3 regions of the Nonomuraea monospora genome follow, and region 3 is predicted to be linked to each of the others. Evidence: riboswitches for the same ligand, from Rfam matches in the RefSeq annotation. Region 3 holds a riboswitch; each other region holds the start of a gene.

Region 1 (4,987 bases), on a different contig from region 3:
CCGGCTGCGCGTCACCGCCGTCGACCTCTCGCCCCGGCCCGCCGGCCTGCCCGACCGGGTCGAGTGGACGCCGAGCCTGCCCACGGAGATCCAGGGGCTGGCCATCGCCAACGAGTGGCTGGACAACGTGCCGCTCGACGTGGTCGAGCAGACCCCGGAAGGGCCGCGGCTCGTCATGGTCAACGTGCACACCGGCGAGGAGCGGGTCGGCGGCGCGCTGCGGCCGGCCGACCGGAGCTGGCTGGAACGGTGGTGGCCGCTCGGCCGGGTGGGCACCCGGGCCGAGATCGGGCGGCCCCGCGACGAGGCTTGGGCGTCGGTTCTCGTGCGCCTCACCAGGGGGCGGGCGATCGCCATCGATTATGCACACCCTGTGGACAACCGGCCGCTGCACGGCACGCTCACGGGGTACCGCGACGGGGCGGTCGTCAGCCCCGTACCCGACGGGACCTGCGACATCACCGCTCACGTGGCCCTCGACGCGTGCGCGGAGGCCGGGCGGCGGGCCGGCGCGATATCCACAACCTTGTCCACACAGCGGGAGGAACTGCGGAGGCTGGGGCTCACCGGGGAGCGGCCGCCGCTGGAGCTGGCCCGCAGCGATCCGCGCGGCTACCTCCGGGCCCTGGCGCGGGCCTCGGAGGAGGGCGAGCTGATCGACGCGTCGGGGCTCGGCGGCTTCGGCTGGCTCAGCCAGTCGCGCTGAGCTTGCTTGAGGCGATCGCACCTCGTCTCAGGCGGTCGCGCCTCGTCTCAGGCGGTCGCGCCTCGCTTCCGGCTGTCGCGCCTCGGGTCAGGCGGTCGCCGTGAGTTCCAGTGCTTCCAAGCCCCGGATCACGTAGCCGGGCTTCCACGACGGCTCCTCGCGCAGTTCCAGCGTGGCCGCCCGGTCCAGCAACGCGCCGAACGACTCCAGCAGCTCGATCCTGGCCAGCGGCGCGCCCAGGCAGAAGTGGATCCCGGCGCCGAAGGAGATGTGCGGGTTGTCGGCGCGGCCCACGTCGAGCCGGTCCGGGTCCTCGAACACGGCGGGGTCCCGGTTCGCCGAGCCGAACAGCAGCGCCACCTCCGCCCCGCGCGGGATGCGCACGCCGTGCACCTCGACGTCCTCCAGCACCCACCGCTCGAACATCTGCAGCGGCGTGTCCCACCGCATCAGCTCCTCGACGGCGGTGGGCAGCAGGGACCGGTCGGCGCGCAGCCTGGCCAGCTCGCCGGGGTTCCTGAACAGGGACCACCAGCCGTTGCCCGTCACGTTCACGGTGGCCTCGTGGCCGGCGTTGAGCAGCAGGACGCAGGTGCCGACCAGCTCGTCCTCGGTCAGCTCGTCGATCTGGGCGAGGGCGCTGACGAGGTCGTCGCCTGGACTCCTGCGGCGCCTGGCGGCCAGGGCCTTGAGGTAGCCGGAGAACTCCGAGGCCGCGCGGACCGCGGTGTGCTGGGCGTCGGGCGACGGGTTGAGCTCGTACATGCCGCAGATGTCGGCGGACCAGGGGCGCAGCAGGTGGCGGTCCTGGTCGGGGATGCCGAGCATCTCGGCGATGACGGTGACGGGCAGCGGCTCGGCCACCTCGGCGATCAGGTCGCCGCCGCCTTTCTCCACGTACGCGTCCACGAGGCTCCCGGCGACGGCCCGGACGCGGGGACGCAGCGACTCGACCATGCGCGGGGTGAACGCCTTGGAGACCAGCCGGCGCAGCCTGGTGTGCACCGGCGGCTCCACGTCCAGCATGCCCGCTCTGATCACGCGCCAGAACGGCTCCTGGAACTCCGGCTCCGGCGGCTTGCCGAACTCCTCGTGGGTGGCCACGTGCAGGTAGGAGCGGCCCAGCCGGCGGTCTCTGAGCAGCGCGTTCACGTCGGCGTGCCGCGCGATGAGCCACTGGCCCGTCGGCTCGAAGTAGCTGACGGGCGCCTGGCGTCTCAGCTCGTCGTAGACCCGGTAGGGATAAGCCACAAAATCCGGATTCCAAGGATCAAAGCCCACTATTCCATCTTAGGAGCGGCTTCCTCCTGCTTCGTGTGCCTGCTCCGCATCCGGATGTTGAGCAGCTCCACGATGACGGAGAACGCCATCGCGAAGTAGATGAAGCCCTTGTTGATGTGCTGCTCCAGGCCCTCCGCCACGAGCACCACGCCGATCAGCACCAGGAACGCCAGCGCCAGCATCTTGATGCTCGGGTGGCTCTCCACGAACCTGCTGATCGGCCCGGAGGCGAACAGCATCACCAGCACGGACACCACGACGGCCGCGACCATCACGCCGATGTTGTTCACCATGCCGACGGCGGTGATCACGGAGTCCAGCGAGAACACGATGTCCAGCACCATGATCTGCAGGATCACCGAGCTGAAGGAGGCCGCGGCCGCCTGCTTGCCGTCCTTGCCGGTGGGGCCCTCCATGGCGTGGTGGATCTCCGTGACGCTCTTGCCCAGCAGGAACAGGCCGCCGAGCAGCAGGATCAGATCTCGTCCCGAGATCTCGTGGCCGAGGACGGTGAACAGCGGTTCGGTGAGCTGGACCACCCACGACAGGCCGAGCAGCAGGAGCAGCCGGCTGATCAGGGCGGCGGCCAGGCCGAGCACCCGCGCCCGGTCCCGCTGCTCAGGGGGCAGTTTGCCGGCCAGGATGGAGATGAAGATGATGTTGTCGATCCCGAGGACGATCTCCAGGGCGACAAGGGTGAAGAAGCCGATCCAGATGTTCGGGTCGGTCACCCAATCCAACATCTGCTCACCTCCATGACTCAGGGGGACATTTCAGGGGGTTTCCCGATAGCAACGAGTCACGGGTGGCATTAGTTCGCGGTCTTGCGTTTCATGCCCGGCTGTCGGTTATAGTTCACCACGTAGGTCATGAGTGCCAGCGACAAGCCCCGGCTAGCTGGCCGGCAACCCTCGCGTCCGCGGCGGGGTGCCCCGGGTGAAGACCTGGTCCGCCACGAGGTGTGGCGGGCAAGCGCGGGCTCCGTGGCTGCTCCCAGGGGTCCGATGACCCTTCAGGAGGCATGCCGTGTCCACGCTGACGATCTTCGACTCCGCCCGTGACGCCGCCGAGACCGCTCCCGCCGTCTCGACGAGCCGGCCGATCCCCGCCGTGCTCGGCGCCGACCTGGAGGTGCCCGTCAAGGGCGGCAGGCTCGTCGGGTACGCCAACCTGGACTACGCGGCCAGCGCCCCCTGTCTGGAGCCGGTCAGCGCCGCCGTCGCCGCCGCGCTCCCGGCCTACTCCAGCGTCCACCGCGGCGCCGGCTACGCCTCGCAGCTCACCACCGCCAGGTACGAGCAGGCCCGCCACACGGTCAGGGCGTTCGTCGGCGCCCGCCCCGACGACGCCGTGATCTTCACCCGCAACACCACCGACGCCACGAACCTGCTGGCCGGCTGCCTGCCCGCGGGCACCACCACCGTCGTCTTCGACACCGAGCACCACGCCTCCCTGCTGCCCTGGCCCGAGGCCGTCCGGCTGGCGCCGCCCGCCTTCCCCGGCGAGGCCGTGCGCGCCGCCGACGAGGCGCTGGCCGCGATCGACGGGCCGAAGCTGCTCGTCGTCACCGCCGCCTCCAACGTGACCGGCGAGCTGTGGCCGATCGCCGCCCTGGCCCACATCGCGCACCGGCACGGCGCCCGCATCCTGGTGGACGCGGCGCAGCTCGTCCCGCACCGCAAGCTCAACCTGACCGCGCTCGACCTCGACTACGTGGCCTTCTCCGGGCACAAGCTGTACGCGCCGTTCGGCGCCGGCGTGCTGATCGGGCGGCGCGACTGGCTGGCTGAGGGCAAGCCGTACCTCGCGGGCGGGGGCGCGGTGCGCTCCGTCGGCGTCGCCGAGGAGGGCACCGAGTGGCACGACGACCCCGAGCCGCGGCACGAGGCGGGCACCCCGAACGTGCTGGGCGCCATCGCCCTGGCCGCCGCCTGCGACGCGCTGACCGCCACCGGATGGACGGAGCTGGTCGCCGAGGAGGAGCGGCTGATCGCGCGGCTGCGGTCGGGGCTGGCCGCGATCGCGGGCGTACGGGAGCTGTCGCTGTGGGGGGACGATCACCCGCGGGTCGGCATCGTGTCGTTCACCGTGGCCGGGTACACCGCTCGCGAGGTGGCCGAGGCGCTGTCCGGCGAGTACGGCATCGGGGTGCGTGACGGCAAGTTCTGCGCGCACCCGTTCGTGCGGCACCTGCTCGGCAGCGCCGACGGCGGGTGCGAGGACGACACCGCCTCGGCGGTGCGGGCCTCGATCGGGATCGGCAGCACGCAGGAGCACGTGGACCGGCTGATCGAGGCCGTACGCGACCTGGTCTCCCGCCTCGCGTGACTCCGCGGCCTGGCCGCCTGGCACAGCTCGGACGCGTTACCCGTTCGGCGGCCTGCGGTGCTGCGGGGGCTCGTCCGATACGAGGGCGTCGATGTCCCGCATGTCCTCGTCGTTGAGCCTGCCGGAGCCGGAGGTGCTGGGCGCGGTGGGCTGCCTGGGCACCTCGGGCGACTCGCCGGGCGCGTGGGCGGGCGTCGTCGGGCCCCCGGCGGGCGTCGTTCCGGCCAGACCGCCCGCCGTGGTCGTCCCGCCGGGCATGCCGCCTGTCGTGGTCGTCCCGCCGGGCATGCCGCCCGTGGCGGTCGTGCCGCCGGGCCGGTGCGCGGTCAGCTCCTCCTCGGCCGCGCGCCGGTCGGAGCGCCTGCGGAACATGGCGCCGAGAATGCCGTCCAGGCCGATGCGTCCGCCGCCCAGCGCCAGGAACAGCAGGCTGAGCGCGCCGAGCGCCCCGGCCAGCTCCCAGCCGCCCTCGCCGACCATCACCCCCTTGCCGCCGTGCACGAACGCGATGGCGCCGAGCATGTTGATCAGCAACAGCAGCGCCACCGGCCGGACCAGCAAGCCGAGGATCAGGAAGATGCCGCCGACCGTCTCGACGACGGTCGCGAACCCGGCGGCCAGCTCGGGCATCGGGATCCCCATCTCCCTGAAACCCTCTGTGGTGGCGCCCAG
Region 2 (4,987 bases), on a different contig from region 3:
CCGAGGGTCACCTTGACGGCGTCGGCGAGCTGGTTCATACCGCGCTCGAGACCGCGCCGGGCGTCCTCGTCAAACGCGATCATCTTGGCTGCCATAAGGCTGGACCTCCCAGATGCAGGGTGGCTTGTCGTGGACCGAGCCGACGCCCGCGACGGCATGGGTCCACATCTCCGTGCGGCAGACCCCGTCGTCTCGATCCGGATGTTGGCACTCTGCTGCACAGAGTGCCAACGAACTGTTTAGCACTCTACCCTGCCGAGTGCAAGCGAGCACCACCACGCCCGGCATTCCCGCCCAGGTCAGTCAGTCGGTGCGGCGAGCCGCCTGGCGGCTCGCCGCACGCGAGTCGGCGAAAGAGAGGTGACGGCTCGCGCGGACTGCGTTGCCGCGCGATCCCGCCCGGTGCATACCAGCTTGGACGTTCAGACCGCGCGGACGGACTCCGCCTGCGGCCCCTTCTGGCCCTGCGTGATCTCGAACTCGACACGCTGCCCCTGTTCGAGAGAGCGGTACCCGTCCATCATGATCGCTGAGTAATGGACGAATACATCCTTTCCACCGTCTACCGCGATGAAGCCGTAGCCCTTGTCCGCGTTGAACCACTTGACGGTGCCCTGCGCCACTTCCGACTCCTCTTACTGGTCTCCCAGATCTCGCCCATTCCTCCGCGGGACCTGTAATCGTATGACTTAACGGAAAAGCAGCCAGACGATCGCCCTCGACCATACCTGTGGCAAGGGGTTTGGCAACAGAGTCAATCCGCAAACTGCCTATTTCCTCGCAGCCCAGGTCGTTCAACGTTGAATTGGCCGGGAAAAGGAGAAGGCGCCCACTAGGGGCGCCTTCAAGAGCAGGGTGCGGGAGGCTCAGCCGCCGGCAACCGCCGGGATGATGGAGATCTGAGTGCCCTCAGGGGCTGGAGTGTCGAGCCCTTCGGCGAAACGGACGTCCTCTTCCCCAACGTAAACGTTGACGAAACGACGAATCTTGCCCGATTCATCCAGAATTCTCGCGCCGATCCCCGGGTAGTCGGAGTCGAGCTTGGCGAGCACGTCACGAAGAGTCGCGCCTTCGCCACTGACCTCCGCGTTCCCCCCGGTGTACGTGCGCAGAATGGTGGGAATCCGCACAGAAACGCTCATGGTTCTAATCGCCTTTCCTGGTTGTCAGACAGTCGCGCGGAACGCGTCGAGAGAGGGCTTGATCACGGCCGTGGGCTCCACGGACTCGCCGGAGAGCACGTCGAGCGTCTTGAGGCCGTCACCGGTGTTGAGCACCACGGTCTCCGCCTCGGGGTCGAGCCGCCCGCTCTCCACCAGCTTCTTCAGCACGCCGACGGTGACGCCGCCGGCGGTCTCGGCGAAGATGCCCTCCGTCGAGGCCAGCAGCTTCATCGCGGCCACGATCTCGGCGTCCGTGACGTCCTCGACGCCACCTCCGGTGCGCCTGGCGATGTCCAGCACGTACGGCCCGTCGGCGGGGTTGCCGATGGCCAGCGACTTGGCGATGGTGTCGGGCTTGACCGGCTGGACGACGTCGTGCCCGGCCTTGTAGGCCGTGGACACCGGCGAGCAGCCGGCGGCCTGGGCCCCGAAGACCTTGTACGGGGTGTCCTCGACCAGGCCCAGCTTGATGAGCTCCTTGAAGCCCTTGTCGATCTTCGTGAGCTGCGAGCCTGAGGCGATGGGGATGATGATCTGCTCGGGCAGCCGCCAGCCGAGCTGCTCGGCGATCTCGTACGCGAGCGTCTTGGAGCCCTCGGCGTAGTAGGGCCGCAGGTTCACGTTGACGAAGCCCCACTTGTCGCCCATCGGGTCGCCGATGAGCTCCGAGCAGAACCGGTTGACCTCGTCGTAGGTGCCGTCGATGCCGATCAGCCGCCCGCCGAACACGCGGGCCATGGCGATCTTGGCCTGCTCCAGGTTGGCCGGGATGAACACGCACGCGTCGAGCCCGGCCCGCGCGGCGGCGGCGGTGACGGCGCCGGCGAGGTTGCCGGTGGAGGAGCAGGAGAGCGTGTGGAAGCCGAAGTTGCGCGCCGCCTCGACGGCCATGGCCACCACCCGGTCCTTGAAGGAGTGGGTGGGGTTGCCCGAGTCGTCCTTCACGTGAAGGGACTTGATGCCGAGGGCGCGGCCGAGGTTTCCGGCCTTGACCAATTTCGTCCAGCCGGGGTTCATATTCGGCTTACTGGCCACGTCGGCGGGGACGGGCAGCAGCGAGCGGTAACGCCAGATGTTGGCAGGGCCAGATTCGATCTGCGCCCGCGTAACGTCACCGAAGTCGTAGGCCGCCTCCAGCGGCCCGAAACACTCCTGACACGCGAAGCTCGGGCCCAGCGGGTAACGGGCGCCGCACTCGCGGCAGGACAGAGCGACGGCAGGACCAAAGTCAAGCGACATGAAGCGAGGCCTTCCCTCATCTTCGCCCACGGCCACCTTGACCGCGAACCGGAATTGGCACCCTTGTCCCGGTCGGCCTCGCCAGGTCGCGAGTCGAAAGCCGGGAGGGTTGCCGGGGCTTCGCAGGGCCGGTCCCTCCACCCCTCTGGATGAGCAATATGCAGTTGTTGAAAAGGACTCTACCCGCTTAAGTGGCCGAAATTAGCAGCCGTCTCAATATGCGAGACAAGCGGTCTCAGCGATAGTCCTCGCCGAGCACACCCTGCACGTATTTGCGTGCCTGATGGATCCGCGACTTGGCCGTGCCCAGCGGGATGTTGAGCTGCTCGGCCACCTCGTTGTAGTCGAGCTGGACGATGTCGCGCAACACCAGCGCCTGCGCCAGGTCGGGTTTGTCGGCCTCCAGCGCCTCCATCGCGTCGAGCAGGTCGAGCCGCGACCCCGCGATCACACTGACCCGCCGCACGTCCGGCTTCTGCATCGGCAACTCGTCGGAGGTCTGCTCCGCCGCCCTGCGCTTCAACGACCGGTACGTGGTGCGCGCGCAGTTGGCCGTCACGATGTGCAGCCACGTGCTGAACCTGGCGCGCCCCTCGAAACGGCCGATATTACGCGCCACCGCCAGCAACGTATCTTGCGAGGCCTCCTCCGCGTCCTGGTGATAGGGGAGGATCCGGGCGCAATGCCGCATCACATCCGGCTCAATCCGCGCGAGAAGCTCGCCAAGTGCGCGATGATCTCCCGCAGCAGCGGAGCGGGCGAGTTCCTCGGTTAGCTCATCAAGCGCCATAGCTGGGATCCTATGATCGAAGGGAGCCGAGATGAACAGCGTGCTGCTGGCCTCGAACAGAGGCCCTGTCTCGTTCACCGTCTCCGACGACGGCGAGCTGACGATGAGACGCGGCGGCGGCGGCCTCGTCTCCGGGCTGTCGGGCGTCGCCAAGGACGACGGGGTGCTGTGGGTCTGCGCCGCGCTGTCCGACGGCGACCGCATCGCGGTCCGCCTGGCCACGGGCGGCCGGATCGACCACGCGGGCTACGACACGGGCCCGCTGCGCATGCTCGACATCCCGCCCGCCACCTTCCACCGCGCCTACAACGCCGTCGCCAACTCCACCCTCTGGTTCGTCAACCATCTGCTCTACGACATCCCCAACTCGCCGAACTTCGGCACCAGGTTCGAACGCGAGTGGGAGTCCTACCGCGACTACAACGGCGCGTTCGCGCTCGCGCTGGCCGAGGAGGCCGGGCACGGCGCCCGGGTGATGGTGCAGGACTACCACCTCACCCTGACCCCCGCCATGCTCCGCGCCGAACGGCCCGACCTGCGCATCGCCCACTTCAGCCACACCCCGTGGGCGCCGCCCGAATACTTCTCCCTGCTGCCCGACGAGGTGGCGGGAGAGGTCCTGGAGGGCATCCTGGGGGCCGATCACGCCGGGTTCCTCACCGACAGGTGGGCGCAGGCGTTCATGGACTGCTGCGAGCGGCTCCTGGGCGCGGAGGCCGACCGGGTGGGGCGCAGCGTCACCTACGAGGGCAGGACGACCCGCATCGGCGTGCACAGCCTCGGCGTCGACGGCGAGGCCCTGTGGCGGCGGGCCTGCGAGCCCGACGTCGAGTCGCACATGACCGCGCTGCGCGAACAGGTCGGCGACCGCAAGCTGATCGTCCGCATCGACCGCACCGAGCTGTCCAAGAACATCGTGCGCGGCCTGATCGCCTACCGCGAGTTCCTCGCCGCCCACCCCGAATGGCACGGCCGCGTCGTGCACCTCGCCTTCGCCTACCCCAGCCGCCACGACCTGCCCGAGTACCGCGAGTACACCGCCTCCGTTCAGCGCTGCGCCCGGCAGATCGAGGACGAGTACGCCACCGAGGACTGGGACCCGCTCATACTCAACGTCAACGACGACTACCCGCGCTCGCTGGCCGCGTACCGGATGGCCGACGTGCTGCTCGTCAACCCCATCCGCGACGGCATGAACCTGGTCGCCAAGGAGGGCCCGATCCTGTCGCCGAGCTGCGCCCTCGTGCTCTCCCGCGAAGCCGGCGCCGCCGCCGAGCTGGGCGCGCACGCCCTCGTCGTCAACCCCTACGACATCAGCGGCACCGCCGCCGCCCTGCACGACGCGCTCGTCATGCCGGAGGACGAGCGCCGCAGCCGCCGCGACAAGCTGCACGCCGCCGCCACCGCCCTGCCGCCGCAGAAGTGGCTCGCGACCCAGCTCGAAGCGCTCACCTAACATGGGAGGGCAAGGTCATACCGATCACCGGGAGGCTGCCGGGTGACCACGGCCCTATCGACCGTCCGTCTGATCAGAGACCGCCCCACCTGGCTCATCTACCTGCAACTCAGCATCTTCGCCACCTTCGTCTACGGCCTGAGCGCCGCCCTGCCGCTGCTGCGCGCCGACCAGGGCACCTCCGCCACCGTCGCGGGCCTGCACGGCACCGCCATGGCCGCCGGCACGATCACGGCCGGGCTCCTGCTCCCCCTGCTCACCCGCAGGTACGGGCGGCGGGCGACGAGCTGGATCGGCGTGGCGGGGATGAACGCCGGGATGCTCACCGTCTTCGCCGCC
Region 3 (4,987 bases):
AGCTCGGGTACGACACGCTCGTGGCCACCCCGTGGCCGATCGTCGAGCGCGCGGGCGTCACGGTCGGCGTCTTCTACCACTACTTCGAAGGCGGCGAAGCGGTCCTGGAGGCCCTCGGGCTGCGTTACTTCGAGAGCGCGGGGGAGCTGGTCGACGCCCTGGCGAGCCGCTCCTACCCCGGCTGGGAATCGGTGGTGGACGCCGTCGTCGACACCTACGCCGGCTTCTACGGCCGCCCGTCCGTGCGCGAGCTGTGGCTGAACAACCGGCTGACCGCCGTGGCCAAGGAGGCCGGCCGCGAGGTCAACGACTACATCTACCGCACCATCACCGACCTGCTGGAACGCACCTCGGGCGGCACGCTGAGGCTGACCCCGATGGGCGCCCGCATCACCAACAGCATCGGCGACCAGCTTCTGCGCCTGGTCGAGGACGAGGCGGAGCCCGCCCGCGCCGAGATGATCGCCGAGGTCAAGATCGCCATGCGCAGCTACTGCCGGACCTTCCTCGGCGGCCCCGACCGCCCCTGAGTCCCTTACGCGGCGAGGCCCCCGATGGGCTGCTCGGTCCAGATGGTCTTGCCCGCCTGCGTGTACCGGCTGCCCCAGCGGCTGGTGAGCTGGGCGACCAGGAACAGGCCCCGCCCGCCCTCGTCGGTCTCGCGAGCCCGGCGCAGCCGGGGCTGGGTGCTGCTGGAGTCGGACACCTCGCAGATGAGCACGTGGCGGTCGCGGATGAGCCGAAGCCCCACGGGCGCGCCGCCGTAGCGGATCGCGTTGGTCACCAGCTCGCTGACCACCAGCTCGGTCACCAGGGCCATCTCCTCCAGCCGCCAGGCGGCGAGCTGGCCGCTGGTCAGCTTGCGCGCGTCGCCGACGACGGCCGGGTCGGCGGGGAACTCCCACTCGACGGTGTCGGTCGCGGGCATGGCGAAGGTACGGGCCAGCAGCAGGGCGATGTCGTCGACCGGCGGCGTGGCGGGCAGCTCCGCCACCAACTGGCGGCCGATCTCGGGCAGCGCGCGGCCGGGGCGGCACAGGACGTCCAGGCGCCGGCGCAGCCGGTCCATGCCGTCGGCGAGGTCGCGGTCGTCCCGCTCCACCAGCCCGTCGGTGTAGAGGGCGAGGACGCTGCCCTCCGGCAGGACGATCTCGACCGGCTCGAACGGCATGTTCCCCACCCCGAGCGGCGGGCCGGGGGAGAGGTCCACGAAGGCGGCGGCGGAGCCCGGCCGCACCAGGGCCGGGGGCGGATGGCCCGCGCTGGCCATGACGCACCGGCGCGTCACCGGGTCGTAGGTCACGTACAGGCAGGTCGCCCCGATGCCGTCCCCGGACCCGCCGGACTCCTCGGCCAGCCGCAGCACGAGATCGTCCAGATGCGTCAGCAGCTCGTCCGGCGGCAGGTCCAGGTCGGCGAGGGTCTGGATGGCGGTGCGCATCCGGCCCATCGTGGCGGTGGCCTGGAGGCCGTGCCCGGTGACGTCGCCGACGACGAACGCCACGCGCAGCGACGACAGCGGGATGACGTCGAACCAGTCGCCGCCCACCTCGGCGCGGTCGCCGGCGGGCTGGTACATCCCGGCCGTCTGCGCGGCGGTGAGATCCACCGGCGCCTGCGGGAGGAGGCTGCGCTGCAGGGTCACGGCCGCGGTGTGCTCGCGCGTGTAGCGGCGGGCGTTGTCCACGCTCAGGGCCGCGCGGGAGACGATCTCCTGGAGGAACCGGACGTCCTCGGCGTCGAAGGCCTCCGACCGGCCGGTGCGCCACGCCTCGACCGCGCCGAGCAGCAGGCCGCGCGCGGACAGCGGCGCGACCAGCAGCGATTGGGCGTCCGCGGGCACCATGAGCCGCGTGTGACCGGCCAGCCCCTGGAGGATCTGGTCGCGGCTCGTCATGAGCAGCGGCTCACCGCGTTCGAGAACGCGTTTCGACGGGTGGTCGGACGGCAACGGGAGCAGGTGACCCACCTGCATCAGCCCGGCCGGCCACGGTTCGCTGACCGCGACCCGCCGGTAGTCCGCGCGGACGGCCGGCTGCGGCTCGTCGCCGGCCATCACCGCGTCGGAGAGGTTCACGGTCGCGTAGTCGGCGAACGCCGGGACGACCACGTCCACGAGATCCTGCGCCGTGCGCGTGATGTCCAGGGAGGCGCCGATGTTCGCCGCCGCCCGGTAGAGCAGGTCCAGCCGCCGGCGCGCGGGCTTCCGCTCGGCCAGGTCGATCAGCACGGCCGCCGGCCGTCCGCCGGCCCGCTCCAGAGCCGACACGGAGATCTCCCACTCCTGGCCGGGGCACTGCCGCCGGTGCAGCGCCAATCGCCCACCGGCGAGCGCCTCGCCCCTGGCGAGGGCCTCCTTCAGCCGCTCCTCGACCTCCCGGGCCTCCTCGGCCGTGAGCACCACCGCCCGGTCGCTGTCAGGGGAGAGCAGCAGGCCGCCGAGCAACTCGGGCGGCGCCTCTCGCAGGTCGCACCGACGCAGGACGAGCGCGAGGCCGGCAAGGGAGTCGTCCGCTGCAGCCATGGCCTGCCTCTCCATCGGTTCACGTCACGACCGGAGATCATCCCCAGCATCACACGAGGTCAAGAGGGGCGTCCAGCCGGGTGGGGGCTGATTTTGCCAGCCGCTTGGGGCCTTTTTGCCGTCGCGGGCCACGCTGTCAGGAGGAGGGAGAGCCCGCCCGTATATTCGGACTAGAGGCGCAAACAGCCCCAAATTTCCCTTCAGACAAACCCTACTGGTATAGTCGCTTTTGTCACGAGTTCAGTGCTAAGCCCCGGCTTGCTGGACGGCAACCCTCCCTACCGCGGCGGGGTGCCCCGGGTGATGACATGGTCGTCGAGCTCAACGGTGCTCCGGCGGCAAGCGCGGCCTGCCGGCTGTGCCCTGCCCCGCGCCCTTGACCGGCTGTCTCCGATGGGAAGGAAATGATGAAGGGCGGACTCACTCGCCTGACGGGAGCCGGCGCGGCCCTGATGCTGGCGCTCACGGCCTGCGGCGGCGTGGACACGGGCGGCCAGGCGGGCACCGACGCCGGCACCAGCACTGGCGGCGGATCGGCCGCGCAGCAGCAGATCACGGTGACCGCGTTCGCGGGCGCGTGGGGCGAGCTGTTCAAGAAGTCGTTCGTGGAGCCGTTCGAGCGCGACACCGGCGCCAAGGTCAACCTCGTCTACGGCGCCAACGCCGAGTGGCTGACCAAGCTGCGCGCCGCCGGCGGCGAGAACCCGCCGTTCGACGTCATCGCCTTCACCCCCGACGCCTCGCTGCCCGCCGCCTCCGCCGGCCTGCTCCAGCCCCTCGACACGGCCAAGCTGACGCACTGGAAAGAGCTGGACCCCGTGCTCAGCGGCAAGTCCGCCTACGACGGCAAGCAGTACGGGGTGCCGCTGACCACCGGCTCCACCGGCCTGCTCTACCGCACCGACCACATCAAGACCGCCCCGCAGGACTGGTCGGATCTCTTCGACAAGGAGTACTGCGGCCACGTCGCCCTGCCCCCGCTGACCTACAACCCCGGCCTGGAGTTCTTCTCCGCCCTGGTCACCAGCGAGGGCGGCAAGCTGTCCGACCCGGCCGCCGTGGACAAGGCGTTCGCCAAGCTGGAGACGCTCAAGGGCTGCGTGTCGGCCTTCCCCGCCAACGCCGGCAACGCCGCCACCGTCATCGAGAACGGCGACGCCTGGATCATGCCCTTCTGGGACGGCCGCGCCTTCGCCCTGGCCGAGGCGGGCTCCCCGATCGGGTTCACGTACCCCAAGTCGGGCCCGGTGGGGGCGCTGACCTCGTACTTCGTCGCCAGCGGCAGCCAGAACGGCGAGCTGGCCACCAAGTTCCTCGACTACCTGACGGCCGCGCAGAACCAGAAGCCGTTCGCCGAGGGCACCTGGTACGCGGCCGGCAACGACTCCATCGACTACAGCGAGCCCTTCGAGCAGAAGGTGGAGCACGGGGCCGAGGTCTTCGAGAAGTTCACGTGGGTCGACTACGCGGTCGCCACCCCCAAGCTCAACGAATGGCAGCAGCGATGGAACCAGATCTTCGGCTGAGCCACGAGGCGGGCGGGCACGTCGAGATCGAGGGCCTGGCCGCTGGCTACGACGGCCACCGGGTGCTCGACCTCGACCGGCTGTCCATCCGCAAGGGCGAGTTCCTGTCCATCCTGGGGCCCAGCGGCTGCGGCAAGACGACGCTGCTCAACTCCGTCGCGGGCTTCGTCCGGCCCTCGGCGGGACGCATCGTGATCGACGGCGACGACGTCACCGGCCGGCCGCCGTACCGGCGCGGGCTGGGCATGGTGTTCCAGAACTACGCGCTGTTCCCGCACCTGACGGTCGCCGCGAACGTGGCGTACGGGCTGCGCGTGCGGCGGCTGGGCAAGGCCGAGCGGGCGGAGCGGGTCGCCGAGGCGCTGCGCCTCGTCGGCCTGGAGGGCTACGCGGAACGGCGGCCCGGACAACTGTCCGGCGGGCAGCAGCAGCGCGTCGCGCTGGCCCGCGCCCTGGCCATTAGGCCCGCCGTGCTGCTGCTCGACGAACCCCTGTCCAACCTGGACGCCAAGCTTCGGCGGGAGATGCGGGTCGAGCTGCGCGCCATCCAGCGGCGCATCGGGACCACGATGGTGTTCGTCACCCACGACCAGGAGGAGGCGCTGGCGCTGTCCGACCGGATCGCCGTGATGAACGGCGGGCGGATCGAGCAGCTCGGGACGCCCGACGAGGTGTACCGGCGGCCGGCGACGCGGTTCGTGGCGCAGTTCATCGGCGCGGCCAACGTGCTGGAGGGCACGGCGGACGGCGCGGGCGGGCTCCGCCTCGGCGACGGCCTGCTCGCCGGCGGTCTGCCTGACCTGCCCGAGGGTGAGCGGGCGGTGGTCGCGATCCGTCCCGAACGGATCCGGCTCGCCGCCGGCGGGGCCGGCCTGGCGGGAACCGTGGGGTACCGGGCCTTCGCCGGTGACGCCTGGCACGTCGAGGTGCGCCTGGC

Evidence for each region. Region 3 has a riboswitch for S-adenosylmethionine ahead of ABD331_RS39765 (ABC transporter substrate-binding protein). Riboswitches for the same ligand answer to the same signal wherever they lie in the genome.
Region 1: another riboswitch for S-adenosylmethionine. It lies ahead of ABD331_RS28790 (aminotransferase class V-fold PLP-dependent enzyme); the one in region 3 lies ahead of ABD331_RS39765 (ABC transporter substrate-binding protein).
Region 2: another riboswitch for S-adenosylmethionine. It lies ahead of thrC (threonine synthase); the one in region 3 lies ahead of ABD331_RS39765 (ABC transporter substrate-binding protein).

The regions. Positions count from the first base shown of each region.
Region 1 covers NZ_BAAAQX010000016.1:41,249-46,235, reverse strand. Annotated here, with positions in the region: gene ABD331_RS28805 (SAM-dependent methyltransferase) at 1-706, shown strand, start outside; gene ABD331_RS28800 (cytochrome P450) at 794-1,957, opposite strand; gene ABD331_RS28795 (TerC family protein) at 1,987-2,730, opposite strand; SAM riboswitch class IV at 2,853-2,968, shown strand; gene ABD331_RS28790 (aminotransferase class V-fold PLP-dependent enzyme) at 3,014-4,315, shown strand; gene ABD331_RS28785 (DoxX family protein) at 4,352-4,987, opposite strand, start outside.
Region 2 covers NZ_BAAAQX010000067.1:33,023-38,009, reverse strand. Annotated here, with positions in the region: gene ABD331_RS58610 (cold-shock protein) at 423-623, opposite strand; gene ABD331_RS58605 (MoaD/ThiS family protein) at 867-1,142, opposite strand; gene thrC (threonine synthase) at 1,167-2,402, opposite strand; SAM riboswitch class I at 2,416-2,558, opposite strand; gene ABD331_RS58595 (RNA polymerase sigma factor) at 2,638-3,192, opposite strand; gene ABD331_RS58590 (alpha,alpha-trehalose-phosphate synthase (UDP-forming)) at 3,224-4,648, shown strand; gene ABD331_RS58585 (MFS transporter) at 4,691-4,987, shown strand, end outside.
Region 3 covers NZ_BAAAQX010000027.1:73,946-78,932, forward strand. Annotated here, with positions in the region: gene ABD331_RS39755 (TetR/AcrR family transcriptional regulator) at 1-530, shown strand, start outside; gene ABD331_RS39760 (SpoIIE family protein phosphatase) at 536-2,524, opposite strand; SAM riboswitch class IV at 2,755-2,875, shown strand; gene ABD331_RS39765 (ABC transporter substrate-binding protein) at 2,932-4,050, shown strand; gene ABD331_RS39770 (ABC transporter ATP-binding protein) at 4,029-4,987, shown strand, end outside.